Regions from separate parts of the Amycolatopsis sp. WQ 127309 genome, predicted to be linked through region 1. Evidence: riboswitches for the same ligand, from Rfam matches in the RefSeq annotation. Region 1 holds a riboswitch; the other holds the start of a gene.

Region 1 (9,717 bases):
CCGCCTCGGCGCGATCCGCGCCGACCTCGCCGGGAAGCTCGCCGACGCGCTGGCCAGGCAGGACCCCGCCTGCGCCCCCGATCCGTGCGTCGTCCCCGAACGTCTCTGAAGGAGCTCAGTCATGTCCGAAATCCCCGAAGTCACGGATACGACGTTCGCCGCCGAGGTGCTCGGCGGCGACGTCCCGGTGCTGGTCGAGTTCTGGGCCACCTGGTGCCCGCCGTGCCGGATGATCGCGCCGGTCGTGGCCGAGCTGGCCCGCGAGCGCGTCGGCACGCTGTCGGTGCGCAAGATCAACTCCGACGAGAACCCGGAGACGACCCGGGCGTACCAGGTCATGTCGCTGCCGACGATGATCCTGTTCCGCGCCGAGGAGCCCGTCCTGACCGTCGTGGGCGCGCAGCCGAAGGCCCGGCTCGAAGAGCGCCTCGACCGGGCCCTCGCCGATCAGGGTGCGGTGGCCCTGACGAACGTGTCCGCGACCTCGCGGCCGTAGAGCTCCAGGTCCAGCGCGGGGTCGGCCGCGTAGGCCGCCGCCACGCCGTCGATCGCCTGGGCGATCGACATCGCCATCACCTCGGGCGTGAACGCGCCGAACGTGCCCTCGGCCTGGCCCTGCTTGAGCTGACGGGCCAGGCCGTGCACCCGCAGGTCGTCGACCAGGACCTTCGTCATCACCCAGCCCTCGGCGTCGTCGGTGTTGGCGGCCATCTCCGTCAGCACCCGCACGCAGTCCGGGTAGGCCCGCAGGAACGCGATCGACGTCTCGATGTGCGCCCGCAGGTAGCCGGCGCGGTCGGCCGGGTCCAGGTCGCCGCCGGTGCGCTCCTTGAGGAACTCGTTCTTCGTCTCGACGACCGTGCTGAGCACCGCCTGCATCAGCCCGGCCTTGTTGGTGAAGTGGTAGGAGATCATCCGGGTGCTGCTCAGCCCGGCGCGTTCGCGGATCTTGGCGAACGTGGCCTTGCGGTAGCCGAGGTCGTTGATGACGCCGATCGTCGCGCCGAGGATCTGCGCGCGGCGGGCGGCCTCGGTCACGCTGAGGCCCATCTCGGCCATGAGTTCGGTTTTTACTTGCATGAGTAAAAATTAACACGACTGAGTAAAAGTGTCCAGGAGGTTTGAACCACTGCCTCCGGGGTACGGCGAACGGCTCAAACGCTCATCCGACCGTTGAGGCTTGCCGCGCGTCGCGTTGACCGGCCTTGCCTGGGCGCTTACCGTCGGAGGAGGTAAATCGCCACGATGTGATTCACGGTCTGGGGCCGGATCGTGGCGGTTGATCTCCGGTGGGTCCCGCTCTGGGTCCTGTCCGGCTGTCATTCGCCGGCCGCCTGGTCGGGCGAGGGGAGGCTTGCGTGGTCGAGGCTGGTTCCGAGAAGCAGCCTGTTCGGTTCGCGGCTGGCGAGCAGGGTGAACTGTTCCCCGACGACTCGCTGCCCGACGAGCTCGTCGGCTACCGGGGTCCGGCCGCGTGCCAGATCGCCGGGATCACCTACCGTCAGCTCGACTACTGGGCTCGCACGAAACTGATCGCGCCCAGCATTCGCACCGCGCACGGCTCCGGCTCCCAGCGGCTGTACTCGTTCAAGGACATCCTGGTCCTGAAGGTGGTCAAGCGGCTGCTGGACACCGGGGTCTCGCTGCAGAACATCCGGGTCGCGGTCGACCACCTGTCCGTCCGCGGGGTCCGTGACCTCGCCAAGGTCACGCTGTTCTCCGACGGCACCACGGTCTACGAGTGCACCTCGCCGGAGGAGATCGTCGATCTGCTCCAGGGCGGCCAGGGCGTGTTCGGCATCGCGGTCAGCGGCGCGATGCAGGAAATCAGCGGCACCATCCACGAGTTCCCGGCCGAACGCGCCGACGGCGGCATCGTCGAAGCGCACGAGCCGGACGAGCTGACCCAGCGCCGCAACGCCCGCCGTACCGGGTGATCATCTCCGCGGCAGGCGGAGTAAAGTGATCCACGCAGTCGACGAAACCGCGCGGGAGAGTCCGGACCACAACCTCGAGTCCGGCGCCGAAGGAGCAAGTCCTCCCCGGAACCTCTCAGGCACCCTGGACCGCGCGGTCTAGACGCCTCTGGAAAGCGGGTCGTCAGGACACCACCTGATGGCCCCGCCGACGGTGCAAGCCCGGCTCAACCTCGGGCGAAACTCTCAGGCGCCCAGAAATGGGTACGGACAGAGTGGGGAGGGTTCCTCGACAGCGTTTCGCGGATGCTGTCCAGGCCCGCCGTTCGCAGGAGGCCATCGTGCAGCCGTCACTCGCCTCCCTGGAACAGGGCTTTCCCTTCGCCGACCGGCACATCGGGCCCGGCCCGGCGGAACTCCGCACGATTCTCGACGTCATCGGCGTCGCCTCGCTCGACGAACTCGCCGAACGGGCGGTGCCCGGGTCGCTGCGCGCGTCCGCCGCGCCCCTCGACCTGCCGCCGCCCGCCACCGAAGCCCAGGCGCTCGCCGAACTGCGGGCGCTGGCCGCGCGGAACCGGCCGATGGCCCAGATGATCGGCCTCGGTTACCACGACACCGTGACCCCGCCGGTGATCCGCCGGAACATCCTCGAGAACCCGGCCTGGTACACCGCGTACACGCCCTACCAGCCGGAGATCTCGCAAGGCCGGCTCGAAGCGCTCCTCAACTTCCAGACCATGGTCGCCGACCTGACCGGCCTGCCCGTCGCGAACGCGTCCCTGCTCGACGAGGCCACCGCGGCCGCCGAAGCGATGACGCTCGTGCGTCGCGCCGGCAAGTCGGCGTCCAACCGGTTCGTCGTCGACGAAGACACCCTGCCGCAGACCCTGGCCGTGCTCCGGACCCGCGCCGGACCGCTCGGCATCGAACTGGTCGTCGAAGACCTGTCCCAGGGGCTGACCGGGCTCGGCCTCGGCGGCGACTTCTTCGGCGTCCTGCTGTCCTGCCCGGGCGCGTCCGGCGCCGTCCGCGAGTTCGACTTCACCATCGCCGACGCGAAGAAGCACGGCGCGGCGGTGATCGTCGCCGCGGACCCCCTGTCCCTGACGCTGCTGCGGCCGCCCGGTGAGCTCGGCGCCGACGTCGCGATCGGCTCGACCCAGCGGTTCGGCGTCCCGCTGGGCTTCGGCGGTCCGCACGCGGCCTACCTGGCGGTCCGCCAAGGCTTGGAGCGGCAGCTGCCCGGCCGGCTGGTCGGTGTCTCGAAGGACGAAGACGGCGCCCCGGCGTACCGGCTGGCGCTGCAGACCCGGGAACAGCACATCCGCCGCGAGAAGGCGACGTCGAATATCTGCACCGCGCAGGTCCTGCTCGCCGTGATGGCCTCGATGTACGCGGTCCACCACGGCCCCGACGGCCTGCGCGCGATCGCGCTGCGCGCCCACCGGATGGCGACCGTGCTCGCGGCCGGCCTCTGCGAAGGTGGCGTCGAGGTCGTGCACGGCGAGTTCTTCGACACCATCACCGCGGCGGTACCGGGCCGCGCGGCCGCGGTCGTCGCGGCGGCCCGCGACCTCGGCGTGAACCTGCGGCGGATCGACGACGACCACGTCGGCGTCGCCTGCGACGAGACGACCACCCGCGAACGGCTTTCCCTGGTGTGGAAGGCCTTCGGCGTCTCGGTGTCCGATGTGGACGGCCTGGACGAGGACACGGCCGACGCGCTCCCGGCGCCGCTGCGGCGCACGAGCGGCTTCCTCACCCACCCGGTGTTCCACGCCCACCGCTCCGAAACCGCGTTGCTGCGCTACCTGCGGCAGCTGTCCGACAAGGACGTCGCGCTCGACCGCAGCATGATCCCGCTCGGCTCCTGCACGATGAAGCTCAACGCCGCGGCGGAGATGGAGCCGGTCACCTGGCCGGAGTTCGCCGGGCTGCACCCGTTCGCCCCGGCCGAGGACGCGGCCGGCCTGCTCACGGTCATCGCGGACCTCGAAGCCTGGCTGGCCCGGATCACCGGCTACGACAAGGTTTCCCTGCAGCCCAACGCCGGCAGCCAGGGCGAGTTCGCCGGGCTGCTGGCCATCCGCGCGTACCACCGCTCGCGCGGCGAGGGTGAGCGCGACGTCTGCCTGATCCCGGCCAGCGCGCACGGCACCAACGCCGCCAGCGCCGTGATGGCGGGCATGCGCGTGGTCGTCGTCCGGTGCGACGACGGCGGCGACATCGACCTCGCGCACCTGCGGTCCACAGTGGACGAGCACCGGGCCGACCTCGCGGCGATCATGATCACCTACCCGTCGACGCACGGCGTCTACGAGGACACCGTCGGCGAGGTCTGCGCGCTGGTGCACGACGCGGGCGGCCAGGTGTACGTCGACGGCGCCAACCTCAACGCCCTGATCGGCGTGGCGCAGTACGGCCGGTTCGGCGCCGACGTCTCGCACCTCAACCTGCACAAGACGTTCTGCGTCCCGCACGGTGGCGGCGGGCCGGGGGTCGGCCCGATCGGCGTCCGCGCGCACCTCGCGCCGTTCCTGCCGAACCACCCGCTGCAGCCCGCGGCCGGCCCGGCGACCGGCGTCGGCCCGGTCAGCGCGGCGCCGTGGGGCAGCGCGTCGATCCTGCCGATCTCGTGGGCCTACGTCCGGATGATGGGCGCCGAAGGCCTGCGCCGGGCGACGCTGGTGGCCGTGGCGAACGCCAACTACGTCGCGCGCCGCCTGAGCGAGCACTACCCGGTGCTCTACGCCGGCCACGAAGGCCTCGTCGCCCACGAGTGCGTCCTCGACCTGCGGCCGCTGACGAAGGCCACCGGCGTCACGGTCGACGACGTCGCCAAGCGGCTGGCGGACTACGGGCTGCACGCGCCGACGATGTCGTTCCCCGTCCCGGGCACGCTCATGGTGGAGCCGACCGAGAGCGAGAACCTGGCCGAGCTGGACCGCTTCTGCGCGGCGATGATCGCGATCCGCGGCGAGATCGACCGCGTCACGGCGGGGGAGTGGGCCCTGGCGGACTCGCCGCTGCGGCACGCGCCGCACACCGCGCGCTGCGTCACGGGCGAGTGGGACCGGCCCTACAGTCGTGAGACGGCGGTGTTCCCCGCCGGCACCGGCGGCGCGAAGATCTGGCCGCCGGTCCGCCGCGTCGACGGCGCCGCGGGCGACCGGAACCTGGTCTGCTCGTGCCCGCCGCCGGAGGCGTTCGCCTAGGTCCGGGCTTGCGCCGGCCTCACAGGAGCGGGAGGTAGGTTGGCGCCATGGCGAGTGGCAGTGGTCCGGATCGGACGTCCGTGGTCGTGACCGGGGGCAGCGGCTTCATCGGCCGCGCCGTCGTGCGCGCCTTCCGCGAGCGGGGCGTCCCGGTGACCGTCGTCGACCGGGTCCCGTTCCCGGACGAGCTGCCCGGCGTCCGCGTCGTCACCGGTGAGCTGCTCGACGCCGCCGTCCGCGAAGAGGCCGTCACGCCGGAGACCGCGGCCATCGTGCACCTCGCCGCACTGACTTCAGTGCTGCGCTCGGTCGAACTGCCGGAGCAGACCTTCGCCGACAACGTCCTCGTGACGCAGGAACTGCTGGAACTGGCCCGCCGCCTCGAAGTGCCGGGCTTCGTGCTCGCGTCGACGAACGCGGTGATCGGCAACGTCGGTGGCGCGACCATCACGCCGGACCTGCCGCCGCGGCCGCTGACGCCCTACGGCGCCACCAAGGCGGCGTGCGAAATGCTGCTGTCCGGCTACGCGGGCGCGTACGGGATGAAGACGTGTGCCTTGCGGTTCACCAACGTCTACGGACCGGGAATGTCCCACAAGGACAGTTTCGTGCCGCGGATGATGCGCGCGGCGCTGACCGGCACCGGCGTCCGCGTCTACGGCGACGGGCAGCAGCGGCGCGACCTCGTGCACGTCGACGACGTCGTCAACGCCATCACCCTCGCCGTCGGCAGCGGCTACTCCGGCACCGCGATCGTCGGCGCCGGGCAGTCGGTTTCGGTGCTGGAGATGGTCGAAGCCGTGCGCGAGGTGACCGGCGCCGAGCTGCCGGTGGAGCACGTCGAGGCGCCGGCGGGGGAGATGCCCGCGGTGGTCGTCGACGTCTCGGGGAGCGCGGAGACGATCGGCTACCGGCCGTCGACGTCGCTGACCGACGGGCTCGCCACGGCGTGGAAGTACTTCTCCGGTCTCGAGCGTCCGAACGCGACGGAGTGACCGCGGGCGTGTCCGGTTTCCTCCGCCGCCACTGGCTCCTGCTCCTGCTGCTGCTCCCCGCGATCGCCCTGCGGGTGCTCACCTGGCTCGCCTACCGGCCGGCCCTGCTCTACATCGACTCGTTCCGCTACATCGACAACCTGCACGCGCTGCGCGCCGACCAGCTCGACCCGATCGGCTACGACCTGGTGCTGCGGCCGCTGCTGGCGGTCGGCGGCCTGGCGTGGGTCGCGGCGGTGCAGCACGCCGGCGGCCTGCTGATCGCGATCGGCGTCTACGCGCTCGTGCTGCGCCTCGGCGGCCGCCCGTGGGTCGCCGCGCTCGCCGCGGCTCCCGTGCTGCTCGACGCCTACCAGCTGCAGATCGAGCAGAACATCATGTCCGAGGTGGTCTTCGAGGCGGTGCTGCTCGGGCTGCTGTGGGTGCTGCTCGGCCGCGGGGCCCCCGGCTGGAAGCGCGCCGGGATCGCGGGCCTGCTCGTCGGGTTCGCCGTGCTGGTGCGGCTGATCGGGATCTCGCTGGCCCTGCCGCTGCTGGTCTACCTGGTCGCCGCCGGGGGCGCGTGGCGGCACTGGGCGGGCTGGCGCCGCGCCGGCGTGGGCGTGCTGGGCATCCTCGTCGTGATCCTGCCGTACGCCGCGCGGGTGCATTCCGAGACCGGCAAGTGGGGCCTGACCGGGCCGTCGGGGAACATGCTCTACGGCCGTGCCGCCGCCGTCGCCGACTGCGCGAACCTGCACCTGGCGCCCGAACTGCAGGTGTTCTGCCCGGCCGAACCGCGCGAGACGCGGCTCGTGGACAACTACGCGCATGCCGACCTCGACCCGAACTGGCCCGGCCCGCTGCCGCCCGGCGCGGACAAGGCGGCGCTCGCGCACCAGTTCGCGATCGAGGTGCTGAAAGCCCAGCCCGGCGACGTCGCGGGCGCGGTGCTGGACGACTTCGCCAAGAGCTTCGCCTGGGCCCGCGAGCAGGACCCGACCGACGTCCCGCTGGACCGCTGGCAGTTCCAGCTCACCTATCCGCAGTGGGCCGACCAGTCCCTGATCGACCTGGTCACGCAGCAGAACGACGGCGTCGTCGCGAGCGTCGACGAGCCACTGGCCGCCTTCCTGCGCGACTACCAGCTCAACGGCGGCTACGTCCCGGGCGCGGTGCTCGGCGTCGGCGCGTTGCTGGGGCTGCTGACGGTCGTCCGGCGGAAACGGCCGGTGGACGCGGCGCGGGCGGGCGCGCTGCTGGCGTCGACGAGCGGGCTGGTCCTGCTGTTCGCCTCGGCCGTGTTCCAGTTCTCGTGGCGCTACCAGATCCCGGCGCTCGTGCTGCTGCCCGTCGCGGGCGCGCTCGGCTTCACGACGTTGACCTCGGCCAGCCGCAAGCGCCTGGCCGCCTTCCCCGACGACGTCGACACCGGTGCGCTCGCCGACTTCCGCGGCCGCCACCCCGACCTGCGGCTGTCGCCGTTGGTCGTGGTCATCGCCGCCTACAACGAGGCCGGCGGCATCGGCGGGGTGCTGGAGAAGATGCCGGGCGAGTGCCTGGGCCGGCCGGTGGACGTGCTCGTCGTCGTCGACGGCGGCACGGATGACACGGCCGCCATCGCCGAGGACCACGGCGCGTACGTCTGCGTCGCACCGCGCAACCGCGGCCAGGGCGCCGCGCTGCGCCTCGGCTACCACCTCGCGGCGGCGTCCGGCGCCGAGTACATCGTGACCACCGACGCGGACGGCCAGTACGACAACAGCGAGCTCGAAGCCCTGGTCGGCCCGGTGGTCGACGGCACGGCGGACTTCGTCACCGGCTCCCGCCGGCTGGGCCACGAGGAGGCGGACAGCCGCGTCCGCTGGCTCGGCGTCCGGGTGTTCGCGGTGCTGGCGTCGGTGCTGACCCGCCGTCGGATCACGGACACGTCGTTCGGCTTCCGGGCGATGCGCGCCGACCTGGCCTGTTCGGTCCCGCTCAACGAGCCGCAGTACCAGTCGTCGGAACTGCTGCTGGGCGTGACCGCGCGCGGCTCACGGGTCGTGGAGCTGCCGATGAGCATGCGGCTGCGCAAGGCGGGCAAGAGCAAGAAGGGCGGCAGCGTCGTCTACGGCGCCAACTACGCGAGGGTCATGACGGGGACGTGGTGGCGGGGCTACGTCCTGCGTCGCGGCCGAACACGAGGCGGTCGAGCAGGGTGAACTTGACGACGAACACCAGCGCGTAGCTGGCGACGTACGCGCCGTCGACCAGCACGACCCACCACACGTGCGGCAGGTTCAGCGGGCTCAGCAGCGAGCCGGCCAGGGTCGTCAGGCCGACCGAGGCGAGGCCGCCCAGGCCGATCACACCGAGGTAGGGCAGCAGCTCGCGGCGCACGCGGGGGCGGCCGGTACGGCCCCACACCCAGCGGCGGGTGACGACGAAGTTCAGCACCGCGCCGGCGGCCCAGGCGAGCGCGCTGGCCAGCACCGGGACGCCGCCACCGGCGAGCACGGTGAGCAGGACGACCTGGCTGAGGACCGTGGCGGCGACCGACGTCACCGCGGCGCGGCCCAGCCGGGCCCAGCCCCGGCGTCGCGTCGGGGTCTCCGCTGTGCGCCGGCGCACATCGCCGGTTACGGTCGTCATGCCCCCATCCTCCCCGCGGGTCGCGCGCGCCGCCGTCCGACCCCCCTATGCATAGGAGATTCACAGCTCATTGCCAGGTGCTCATCAGCACGTGATAGATAACGTCGGGTTCTTGCAAGCCTCTGCTACTGAGTGGAATCAGCACGCTTGCCGCGTAAACGAGCAGGAAAGGCGGCACAATGCGAGTGCTGGTTCTCGGCGGTGACGGTTATCTGGGCTGGCCCACCGCGTTGCACTTATCGGACAAAGGCCACGAGGTGGCCGTTCTCGACAATATGGCCCGCCGTGGCTACGACGTCGAGCTCGGTGTCGAAAGCCTGGTCCCGATCGAGACGCTCCCGGACCGGATCGCCGCGTGGGAGGAGGTGTCCGGACGGCGCATCACCAGCTACGAAGGTGACCTGCTCGACGCGGACTTCCTCTTCGACGCCGTCCGCGACTTCGCGCCCGACGCCGTCGTCCACTACGCCGAGCAGCGGTCCGCGCCCTATTCGATGATCGACCGCGAACACGCGGTGTACACGCAGCACAACAATGTGGTCGGCAACCTGAACCTGCTGTACGCGATCGCCGAAATCGACCCCTCGATCCACTTGGTCAAACTGGGCACGATGGGTGAATACGGCACGCCGAACGTCGACATCGAAGAAGGCTGGCTCGACCTCGAGCACAACGGCCGCAAGGACCGCGTGCTGTTCCCGAAACGGCCCGGTTCGTTCTACCACCTGACGAAGGTCCACGACTCGCACAACATCGAGTTCACGTGCCGCGCCTGGGGGCTGCGGGCCACGGACCTCAACCAGGGCGTCGTGTACGGCCAGCGGACCCCGCAGACCGCGCTGGACCCGCGCCTGGCCACCCGCTTCGACTACGACGCCGTGTTCGGCACGGTGCTCAACCGGTTCGTCATCCAGGCGGTGCTGGGGCAGCCGCTGACGGTGTACGGCAAGGGCGCCCAGACCCGCGGCCTGATCG
Region 2 (9,717 bases), 3.9 Mb from region 1:
CCGATCGGCCAGCCCGTGGGCAGGGTCGGCAGCTGAGGCCGGGCCTGCTGCTGTTGCCCGATCGTGCTCTGCGTGAATGCTGTGGTCATCGATCTCACCTCTCTTGCCCCGTACAACGTGGGAGTACCCCGGATTCCTCCCGGTCGGACGGGATTCACAGACTCTTCTCAGCCGGGCATCCCGGACATTCCACCACGCCGCGACAACGTCACTGCAATGGGTCAAGAAAATACCTTTTCGAGGGTTGACCCGTCGCGCGCCACCAGGGTAGGAAGGACCGGCAAAGGATTCGCATCAAACCTTTGGGGTAGCTGATGGCACGCAGGCGAGGCATGCTCACCCTCGACGAACTCCGGGAGCTCGTCGAGGCGGGCACGATCGACACCGTGCTCGTCGCGATCACGGACATGCAGGGCAGGCTCCAGGGCAAGCGCTGCGCGGCGGAGTACTTCCTCGACGAGGTCGTCGGGCACGCGACCGAGGCCTGCAACTACCTGCTCGCGGTGGACGTCGACATGAACACCGTCGACGGCTACGCGCTCTCGTCGTGGGACAGCGGGTACGGCGACTTCGTGCTGCGGCCCGACTTCGAAACCCTGCGGCTGGTGCCGTGGCAGGAGGGCACCGCCCTGGTGCTGGCCGACGTCGAGCGCGTGCAGGGCGGGCCCGTGTCGGTGTCGCCGCGCCAGATCCTGCGCCGCCAGCTCGAACGGCTCGCCGAGCGCGGGCTCGGCGCCTTCGTCGGGACCGAGCTCGAGTTCATCGTCTTCGACGACACCTACGAAGCCGCCTGGGACAAGCGCTACCACGGCCTCAAGCCGGCCAACCAGTACAACGTCGACTACTCGATGCTCGGCACCGCGCGCCTCGAGCCGCTGCTGCGCCGCATCCGCAACGACATGGCCGGTGCCGGGCTCTACCCCGAGTCCGCCAAGGGCGAGTGCAACCCCGGCCAGCAGGAGATCGCCTTCCGCTTCACCGACGCGCTCGCCACCTGCGACAACCACAGCGTCTACAAGAACGGCGCCAAGGAGATCGCCGCGCAGGAGGGCAAGAGCCTCACCTTCATGGCGAAGTACAACGAGCGTGAGGGCAACTCCTGCCACATCCACATCAGCCTGCGCGCCACCGAAGGCGGCGCGGTGCTCGCCGGCGACCGTGAGCACGGCTTCTCGAAACTGATGGAGCACTTCCTCGCCGGGCAGCTGGCCGCGCTGCACGAGCTGACCTACTTCCTCGCGCCGAACATCAACTCCTACAAGCGGTTCGTGCCCGGCAGCTTCGCGCCGACGGCCATCGCCTGGGGCACCGACAACCGCACCTGCGCGCTGCGCGTCGTCGGGCACGGCGAGTCGCTGCGCGTCGAGAACCGCGTGCCGGGCGGGGACGTCAACCCGTACCTCGCCGTCGCCGCGCTGATCGCAGCCGGTCTGCACGGCATCGAGAACGAGCTGGAGCTGGAAGAACCCTTCACCGGCAACGCCTACAACTCCGGCCGCGACACGGTGCCGACCACCCTGCCCGAAGCCGCCGCCGCGCTCGCGGGCAGCGAGCTGGCCCGCGCGGCCTTCGGCGAGGACGTCGTCGAGCACTACCTGAACGCGGCGAAGATCGAGGTGGACGCGTACAACGCCGCCGTCACCGACTGGGAGCGGGTTCGTGGCTTCGAGCGCCTCTGACGACCGGCCGGTCATCGGGCTGACCACCTACCTCGAGCCCGCGAAGTTCCTCGTGTGGGACACGGAAGTCGCGCTGCTGCACCGCGTCTACGTCGAGTGCGTCGTCGCCGCGGGCGGCATTCCGGTGCTGCTGCCACCGATGAGTGACGCGTACGATCGGCTGATGTCCACAGTGGACGGCCTGGTGCTGACCGGCGGCGCCGACGTCGAGCCGCAGCGCTACGGCCAGGAGCAGCACCCCAAGACCTACGTCCGCCCGCAGCGCGACGCGTTCGAGTTCGGCCTGTTCGAAGCGGCGCGTCGCCACCAGAAGCCCGTGCTCGGCGTGTGCCGCGGCCTGCAGGTGATCAGCGTCGCCCTCGGCGGCACCCTGGTCCAGCACCTGCCCGAGGCCCGTGAATCCACCGAGCACCAGCCCGCGCCGGCGACGTTCGGCCAGGGCGTCGTCACCCTGGCCGACGGCAGCCGCGCCGCGCGGATCCTGGGGCCGGAGACCAAGACCCTGTGCTACCACCACCAGGCGATCGACCGGCTCGGCGAGGGCCTCGACCCGGTCGGCTGGTCCGCCGACGGCACCATCGAAGCCGCCGAGGCGCCGGGTGAGGACTTCCTGCTCGGCGTCCAGTGGCACCCCGAGCAGCACACCGACGACGTCCGGCTGTTCCAGGCCCTGGTCGCGGCAAGCAAGGAGAGGGCATGACCAGCTTCGAGGTGATCAACCCCGCCACCGAGCAGGTGGTGCGGTCGGTCGCGCTGACCAGCGCCGACGAGACCGACGCGGCGATCGCCCGCGCCCAGGCGGCGTTCCCGGCCTGGCGCGACGTCGCCCCCGGCGACCGCGCGCGGCTGCTGCGCCGCTTCGCCGACGCCGTCGAGGCCGACATCGAGCACCTCGCGCGGCTGGAGGTCGAGAACTCCGGGCACACCATCGGCAACGCGCGCTGGGAGGCGGGCAACGTCCGCGACGTGCTCAACTACTACTCCGCCGCGCCGGAACGCCTGATCGGACAGCAGATCCCGGCGCCGGGCGGGGTCAACGTCACCTTCCACGAGCCGCTCGGCGTGGTCGGCGTGATCGTGCCGTGGAACTTCCCGATGCCGATCGCCGGCTGGGGGTTCGCGCCCGCGCTCGCCGCCGGCAACACCGTCGTGCTCAAGCCCGCCGAACTGACCCCGCTCACCGCGATCCGGCTCGGCGAGCTGGCGCGCGAGGCCGGCATCCCGGAAGACGTCTTCCAGGTGCTGCCCGGCAAGGGATCCGTTGTCGGACAACGGTTCGTGGACCATCCGGCGGTGCGCAAGGTCGTCTTCACCGGCTCCACCGAGGTCGGCAAGCAGATCATGGCCGGCTGCGCGGCGCGGGTGAAGCGCGTGACGCTGGAGCTGGGCGGCAAGAACGCGAACGTCGTCTTCGCCGACGCCGACCTGGAGAAAGCCGCGGCGACCGCGCCCTACGGCGTCTTCGACAACGCCGGCCAGGACTGCTGCGCCCGGTCGCTGATCCTGGTGCAGGCGAGCGTCTACGACCGGTTCATGGAGCTGCTGGAACCCGCCGTCCACGGCGTCGTCGTCGGCGATCCCGCCGAGGAAAAGACGGAGATGGGGCCGCTGATCTCCGCGGCGCACCGGGAGAAGGTCGCGTCCTACGTGCCGGACGACGCGCCCGTCGCGTTCCGCGGCACCGCACCCGCCGGGCCCGGCTTCTGGTTCCCGCCGACCGTCCTGACCCCGCCGGACCTGCGGCACCCGGCCGCGGCCGACGAGGTCTTCGGCCCGGTCGTGGCCGTCGTGCCGTTCACCGACGAAGCGGACGCGGTGCGGCAGGCCAACACCACCGAGTACGGCCTGTCCGGCTCGATCTGGACCCGCGACACCGGCCGCGCGTTCCGCGTGGCGCGCGCCGTCGAGGCCGGCAACCTGTCGGTCAACTCGCACTCGTCGGTGCGCTACTGGACGCCCTTCGGCGGCTTCAAGCAGTCCGGCCTCGGCCGCGAGCTGGGCCCCGACGCCCCGACGGCGTTCACCGAGACCAAGAACGTTTTCATCAGCACGGAGGAGTAATGGTCCAGCGTTTCGAAGGCCGCGTCGCGGTGATCACGGGCGGCGCGAGCGGCATCGGCCTCGCCTCGGCCCGCCGTCTGGCGAGCGAAGGCGCGAAGGTCGTCATCGCCGACCTGACGCCGGAATCCGGCAAAGCCGCCGCCGACGAGGTCGACGGCCTGTTCGTGCAGGCCGACGTCACCGACGCCGAGCAGGTGGAAGCCCTCTACCGGACCACGGCCGAGCAGTTCGGCTCGATCGACGTCGCGTTCAACAACGCCGGCATCTCGCCGCCCGAGGACGACTCGATCCTGACCACCGGGATCGAGGCCTGGGAACGGGTCCAGCGCGTCAACCTGACGTCGGTCTACCTGTGCTGCAAGGCGGTCCTGCCCTACATGCAGCGCCAGGGCAAGGGCTCGATCGTCAACACGGCGTCGTTCGTGGCGGTGATGGGCGCGGCGACGTCGCAGATCTCCTACACCGCGTCGAAGGGCGGCGTGCTCGCCATGAGCCGCGAGCTCGGCGTGCAGTTCGCGCGGGAGAACATCCGCGTCAACGCGCTGTGCCCGGGGCCGGTGAACACGCCGCTGCTCAAGGAGCTGTTCGCGAAGGACCCGGAACGCGCGGCGCGGCGCCTGGTCCACGTCCCGGTCGGCCGGTTCGCCGAGCCCGACGAGATCGCGGCGGCCGTCGCGTTCCTGGCCAGCGACGACGCCAGCTTCATCACGGCGTCCCAGTTCCTGGTGGACGGCGGCATCTCCGGCGCTTACGTCACCCCGATCTAACGGCGCGTCGGTTTCTTGACGCCGTAGACCTCCCTCAGGTACTTCCACGCGGCGTTGAGCTTCTTGCGCTCTTCGGAGATCTCCCGTTCCCGCCGCCGCAGGATCCGCGTGGCGACCTCGGCGGCGAGGAACGCGCCGGCGGCGAAGGTGAGCACGCCGACGATCAGGGTCAGGGTGACGACAGTGGTGGTCATGCTCACCAGCGTCGGCGCCGTGTGGGCGGTTTGTCCCTGCGCAAAGCTAGCGGGTTTCGTTAGCTTTGTGAGGTGACGCACTGGCGCGCCGACGAGTGGGCGGAAGCGGTCCGGGCCGGGATCCGGGCCCGCGGGCTCTCCTTCGACGAAGCCGCGCGGCGGATCGGCGTGCCGACGTCCACCCTGCGCAGCTGGGTCGAGCACCGGCACGCGCCGAAGGTGACCGTCTTCGACCACTGGGCCCAGCTCGCCGAGGTCACCGGGCTCGGCGAGGCCGAGCTGCTGCGCGTCGCCGGCGTGCTGCCCGAGTCGCTGGCCACGCCGGTGCACGTCGCGCAGGCCGCGAAGTCGCTGCGGGAAGGCATCGAGCGGGCCGGGGACTTCCTGCGGCAGGCCACCGCGCTCGTCTACTCCTCGCCCGGCACGCAGGTGGCGAACGCGATCGCCGCGTCGCCGATCGACTGGGAGATGCGGATCCGCTCGGCCACCCGCGGCGACGAGATCCGCGTCACCTACCACCACTACGTCGGGATCGTGCCGCCCCGCGACTTCCCGCACTCCGACGCCGAGGCGCGGCGGATCATCGAACGCGAGATCCTCGGCGGCCTCTGGCAGCCGCTCGGGCTGTACTGGCGGGTCGCCGAGCCGCACGACTGGGACGACCCGCCGCGCCTCGTGATCCAGGTGCCCGAGCAGGAGGCGTCCCGCCCGCCGTCGCCGTCGCCGCCGTTCGTGACGGCACCGCCGATCGTGGTGCTGTCGCCGATCTGGGGCTACGGCGAGCTGCTCGCGTCGCTGGTCGCGGACGGCCTCGGGTTCGGCAACGTCGACTTCCGCTACTTCGGCCTGCCGGACGCGATGGCCGGCCGGCTCCGGATCACCGCGCGCGAGCTGGCCGAGCCGGCGCCGCGGCTGGTGCACGCGGTGCCGCCGATCATGCTGCTGCACGGCCTCGAGGTGCCGGACCTGACCGGCCGGCTCCCGGTCGTGGTCCGCTACGGCCCGCGGATGCGCGCCCGCGCCGCCCGGATCTACCGCGAGCCGCTGCTCGAGGCGGGTTTCACCGACCCGGCGGACGGCGCCCAGGCGATCGAGACGGCCGTCGACGCGGTGGTCGCCCGGCTGCCGGGCGAGTACTTCGAGGTGACCCTCGACGACACGGACGTCTTCGACGGCGACCGGCCGTCCCTGGACCGGCTCAACGACTCGGTGGCGTGGCTCGCGGAGCAGGTGGTGGAGCACGTCCTGCTGGGCGCGGGCCTTCCGCCGGTCCCGCTGGGCGGGCCGTTGAAACGGCTGGTGCTGCCCTCGGGCCGGGTCCGCCGCCCACCTGCGCTGGCGAGCGCGGTCACCCGCCGGTTCACCGACCGCTGACCCCGCAGGTCCCCTACGCCCCAATGTGGCGTTGGGTGCGTTCAACGCACCCAATGTGGCGTTCGGTGCGTCAGATGCACCCAACGCCACATTGGGGCGCTCGGTGCGGGGCCGGTCGAGGCGGGCTCGAGGGTCGGTGTGGTGTTGGCCGGGTGAAGTAGACGGGGGTTGAACCCGGCAGGTACGGTAGCCGCCATAACTGCAGATCGGGCCGTCGAGCCGAGGCGGGAGAGCCCTCACGAAGTCAGTGGGGCACCGAAGGAGCAAACTCCCCGGAATCTCTCAGGTACCTGCTACCGCTTCGTGCGAGGCCACTCTGGAAAGCAGGCGCACCCGCGCCTCACCCAAGGTGAAAGCCGTGTCTCACACGGTGAAACTCTCAGGTGCCATGACAGAGGGGGAGTTCCCAGCGCACCGTTGTGTCCGGTGCCCGGCCCGAGGAGCTCCCGATCACCTCTACGCAGTTCGACGCCCGCCACATCGGCCCCTCCGAGGCCGAACGCGCCAAGATGCTCGCCGAGTGCGGCTACGGATCCCTCGACGCGCTGCTCGAAGCGGCCGTGCCGAGTGCGATCCGCGTCACTCGCGACCTGGTCCTGCCGCCCGCCGCGTCCGAAGAGGACGCCACCGCGGAGCTGCGCGCGCTCGCCGCGCGTAACCGGCCGATGACGCAGATGATCGGGCTCGGCTACTCCGACACCGTCACCCCCGGCGTGATCCGGCGCAACGTCCTCGAAAACCCGGCCTGGTACACGGCCTACACGCCGTACCAGCCGGAAATCTCCCAGGGCCGCCTCGAAGCGCTGCTCAACTTCCAGACGATGGTCGCCGATCTCACCGGGCTGGCCACCGCGAACGCGTCCCTGCTCGACGAGTCGACCGCCGTCGCCGAGGCCGTCACGCTGATGCGCCGCGCGTCCAAGTCGAAGTCCAACAAGGTCGTGCTCGACGCCGAGTGCCTGCCGCAGACCATCGCCGTCGTGCGCACCCGCGTCGAGGCGCTGGGCATCGAGGTCGAGGTCCGCGACCTGCTCACCGGGCTGCCCGAGGACTTCTTCGGCGTCGTCGTCCAGTACCCGGGCGCGTCCGGCGTGCTGCGCGGGCGCGGTTTCTACCACGCGATCTCCGAGTCGGCGAAGGCCGCGGGCGCGCTGTTCACCGTCGCCGCCGACCTCCTCTCGCTGACGCTCATCACCTCGCCCGGCGAGTTCGGCGCCGACGTCGCCGCGGGGTCGACGCAGCGCTTCGGCGTCCCGCTCGGCTACGGCGGCCCGCACGCCGGGTTCATGTCGGTCCGCGCCGGGCTCGAGCGCTCGCTGCCCGGGCGCCTGGTCGGCGTCTCGGTCGACGCCGACGGCAACCCGGCCTACCGCCTCGCGCTGCAGACGCGTGAGCAGCACATCCGCCGCGAGAAGGCGACGTCCAACATCTGCACCGCGCAGGTCCTGCCGGCCGTGCTGGCCGCGATGTACGCGGTCTACCACGGCCCGGACGGCCTCAAGCGGATCGCCCGGCGCGTCCACGGCCTGGCCGCGGGCTTCGCCGACGCGCTGCGCAAGACCGGCGTCGAGGTCGTGCACGAGTCCTTCTTCGACACGGTCGTCGCGCACGTCCCGGGCCAGGCCGCCGACGTCCACGCCGCCGCCCGCGCGGCGGGCGTCAACCTCGGCCACGTCGACGCCGACCACGTGCGCGTCGCCTTCGACGAGGTCAGCACCCCCGCGATCACCGCGAAGGTCCTCAAGGCCTTCGGCGTCGAAGAGGACGCGCGGGACGGCGTCGCGCTCCCGAACGGCCTCGCCCGCGAGAGCGGCTTCATGGGTCACGAGGTCTTCGGCAGCCACCGCTCCGAGACGGCGATGCTGCGCTACCTGCGCCGGCTGTCCGACCAGGACTACGCGCTCGACCGCGGCATGATCCCGCTCGGCTCCTGCACGATGAAGCTCAACGCCACCACCGAGATGGAGCCGATCAGCTGGCGCGAGTTCGCCGGCATCCACCCCTTCGCGCCGGCCGAGGACGCCGAGGGCTACCACGTCCTCGTCGCGCAGCTGGCCGAGTGGCTGGCCGAGGTCACCGGCTACGACCAGGTGTCGCTGCAGCCGAACGCGGGCAGCCAGGGCGAGCTGGCCGGGCTCCTCGCGATCCGCGCCTACCACCGCTCCAACGGCGACGACGCCCGTGACGTCTGCCTGATCCCGTCGTCGGCGCACGGCACCAACGCCGCGTCCGCGGTGCTCGCCGGGATGCGCGTGGTCGTCGTCAAGTGCACCGACGAGGGCAACGTCGACCTGGCCGACCTGCGGTCCAAAGTGGACACCCACCGGGACACGCTCGCCGCGATCATGGTCACCTACCCGTCCACGCACGGCGTGTACGAGCACTCGATCGACGAGCTGGCCAAGATCGTCCACGACGGTGGCGGCCAGGTGTACGTCGACGGCGCGAACCTCAACGCCCTGCTGGGCCTGGCCAAGCCGGGCGAGTTCGGCGGCGACGTCTCGCACCTGAACCTGCACAAGACCTTCTGCATCCCGCACGGCGGTGGCGGCCCCGGTGTCGGCCCGGTCGCGGTGCGCGCGCACCTCGCGCCGTTCCTGCCCAACCACCCGCTGCTGGAGGCGGCCGGCCCGGCGACCGGCGTCGGCCCGATCAGCGGCGCGCCCTACGGCTCGGCGTCGATCCTGCCGATCTCCTGGGCCTACGTCCGGATGATGGGCGCGCCCGGCCTCACCGCCGCGACGAAGGTCGCCGTGCTGGCCGCGAACTACGTCGCGTCGCGGCTGGCCCCGCACTACCCGGTGCTCTACACGGGTCAGGACGGCCTGGTCGCGCACGAGTGCATCCTCGACCTGCGCCAGATCACCAAGGAGACCGGCGTGACGGTCGACGACGTCGCGAAGCGGCTCATCGACTACGGCTTCCACGCGCCGACCATGTCGTTCCCGGTCGCCGGCACGCTGATGGTCGAGCCGACCGAGTCGGAGGACCTGGGCGAGATCGACCGGTTCATCGCCGCGATGATCGCCATCCGCGGCGAGATCGACGAGGTCGCCAAGGGCACCTGGACGGCGGAGTCCTCGCCGCTGCGCGGTGCGCCGCACACCGCCGAGACGCTGGTCGGCGAGTGGGACAAGGCCTACGACCGCGAGCTGGCCGTGTTCCCGGCGGGCGTGTCGCGCAAGAACAAGTACTGGCCGCCGGTCCGCCGCATCGACGGCGCCCGCGGTGACCGCAACCTCGTCTGCTCCTGCCCGCCCCTCAACGCTTACGAAGGCTGAGCTCACACGTGTCGAAAGAGACCTCCCTGCACGGAGTCCACAAGGGACTCGGTGCGCTGTTCACCGACTTCGCCGGCTGGTCCATGCCGGTCCGCTACGCCAGCGAGCTGGCCGAGCACAAGGCCGTCCGCGAGGCGGCCGGGCTGTTCGACCTCTCGCACATGGCCGAAATCCACGTCACCGGCCCGCAGGCCGCCGACGTCCTGGACTTCGCGCTGGTCGGCAACCTCACCGGGGTCAAGCCGGGCCGGGCGCGCTACACGATGATCTGCGACGCCGGCGGCGGCGTGCTCGACGACCTGGTCGTCTACCGGCTGGCCGACGAGCACTACCTGGTCGTCGCCAACGCCGGCAACGCGAA

Evidence for each region. A riboswitch is a leader RNA that binds a small molecule or an ion and turns the genes downstream of it on or off. The one in region 1 is predicted to bind glycine.
Region 2: another riboswitch for glycine. It lies ahead of gcvP (aminomethyl-transferring glycine dehydrogenase); the one in region 1 lies ahead of gcvP (aminomethyl-transferring glycine dehydrogenase).

The regions. Positions count from the first base shown of each region.
Region 1 is NZ_CP095481.1:8,583,836-8,593,552, reverse strand. It holds gene MUY22_RS37820 (MerR family transcriptional regulator) at 1-109, shown strand, start outside; gene trxA (thioredoxin) at 122-496, shown strand; gene MUY22_RS37810 (TetR/AcrR family transcriptional regulator) at 448-1,080, opposite strand; gene MUY22_RS37805 (MerR family transcriptional regulator) at 1,359-1,937, shown strand; glycine riboswitch at 1,980-2,079, shown strand; gene gcvP (aminomethyl-transferring glycine dehydrogenase) at 2,258-5,134, shown strand; gene MUY22_RS37795 (NAD(P)-dependent oxidoreductase) at 5,182-6,129, shown strand; gene MUY22_RS37790 (glycosyltransferase family 2 protein) at 6,138-8,312, shown strand; gene MUY22_RS37785 (GtrA family protein) at 8,242-8,742, opposite strand; gene MUY22_RS37780 (NAD-dependent epimerase/dehydratase family protein) at 8,922-9,717, shown strand, end outside.
Region 2 is NZ_CP095481.1:4,695,951-4,705,667, forward strand. It holds gene MUY22_RS22145 (general stress protein) at 1-89, opposite strand, end outside; gene MUY22_RS22150 (glutamine synthetase family protein) at 315-1,679, shown strand; gene MUY22_RS22155 (gamma-glutamyl-gamma-aminobutyrate hydrolase family protein) at 1,660-2,379, shown strand; gene MUY22_RS22160 (aldehyde dehydrogenase) at 2,376-3,740, shown strand; gene MUY22_RS22165 (3-oxoacyl-ACP reductase) at 3,740-4,507, shown strand; gene MUY22_RS22170 (hypothetical protein) at 4,504-4,701, opposite strand; gene MUY22_RS22175 (helix-turn-helix transcriptional regulator) at 4,774-6,075, shown strand; glycine riboswitch at 6,382-6,480, shown strand; gene gcvP (aminomethyl-transferring glycine dehydrogenase) at 6,525-9,356, shown strand; gene gcvT (glycine cleavage system aminomethyltransferase GcvT) at 9,365-9,717, shown strand, end outside.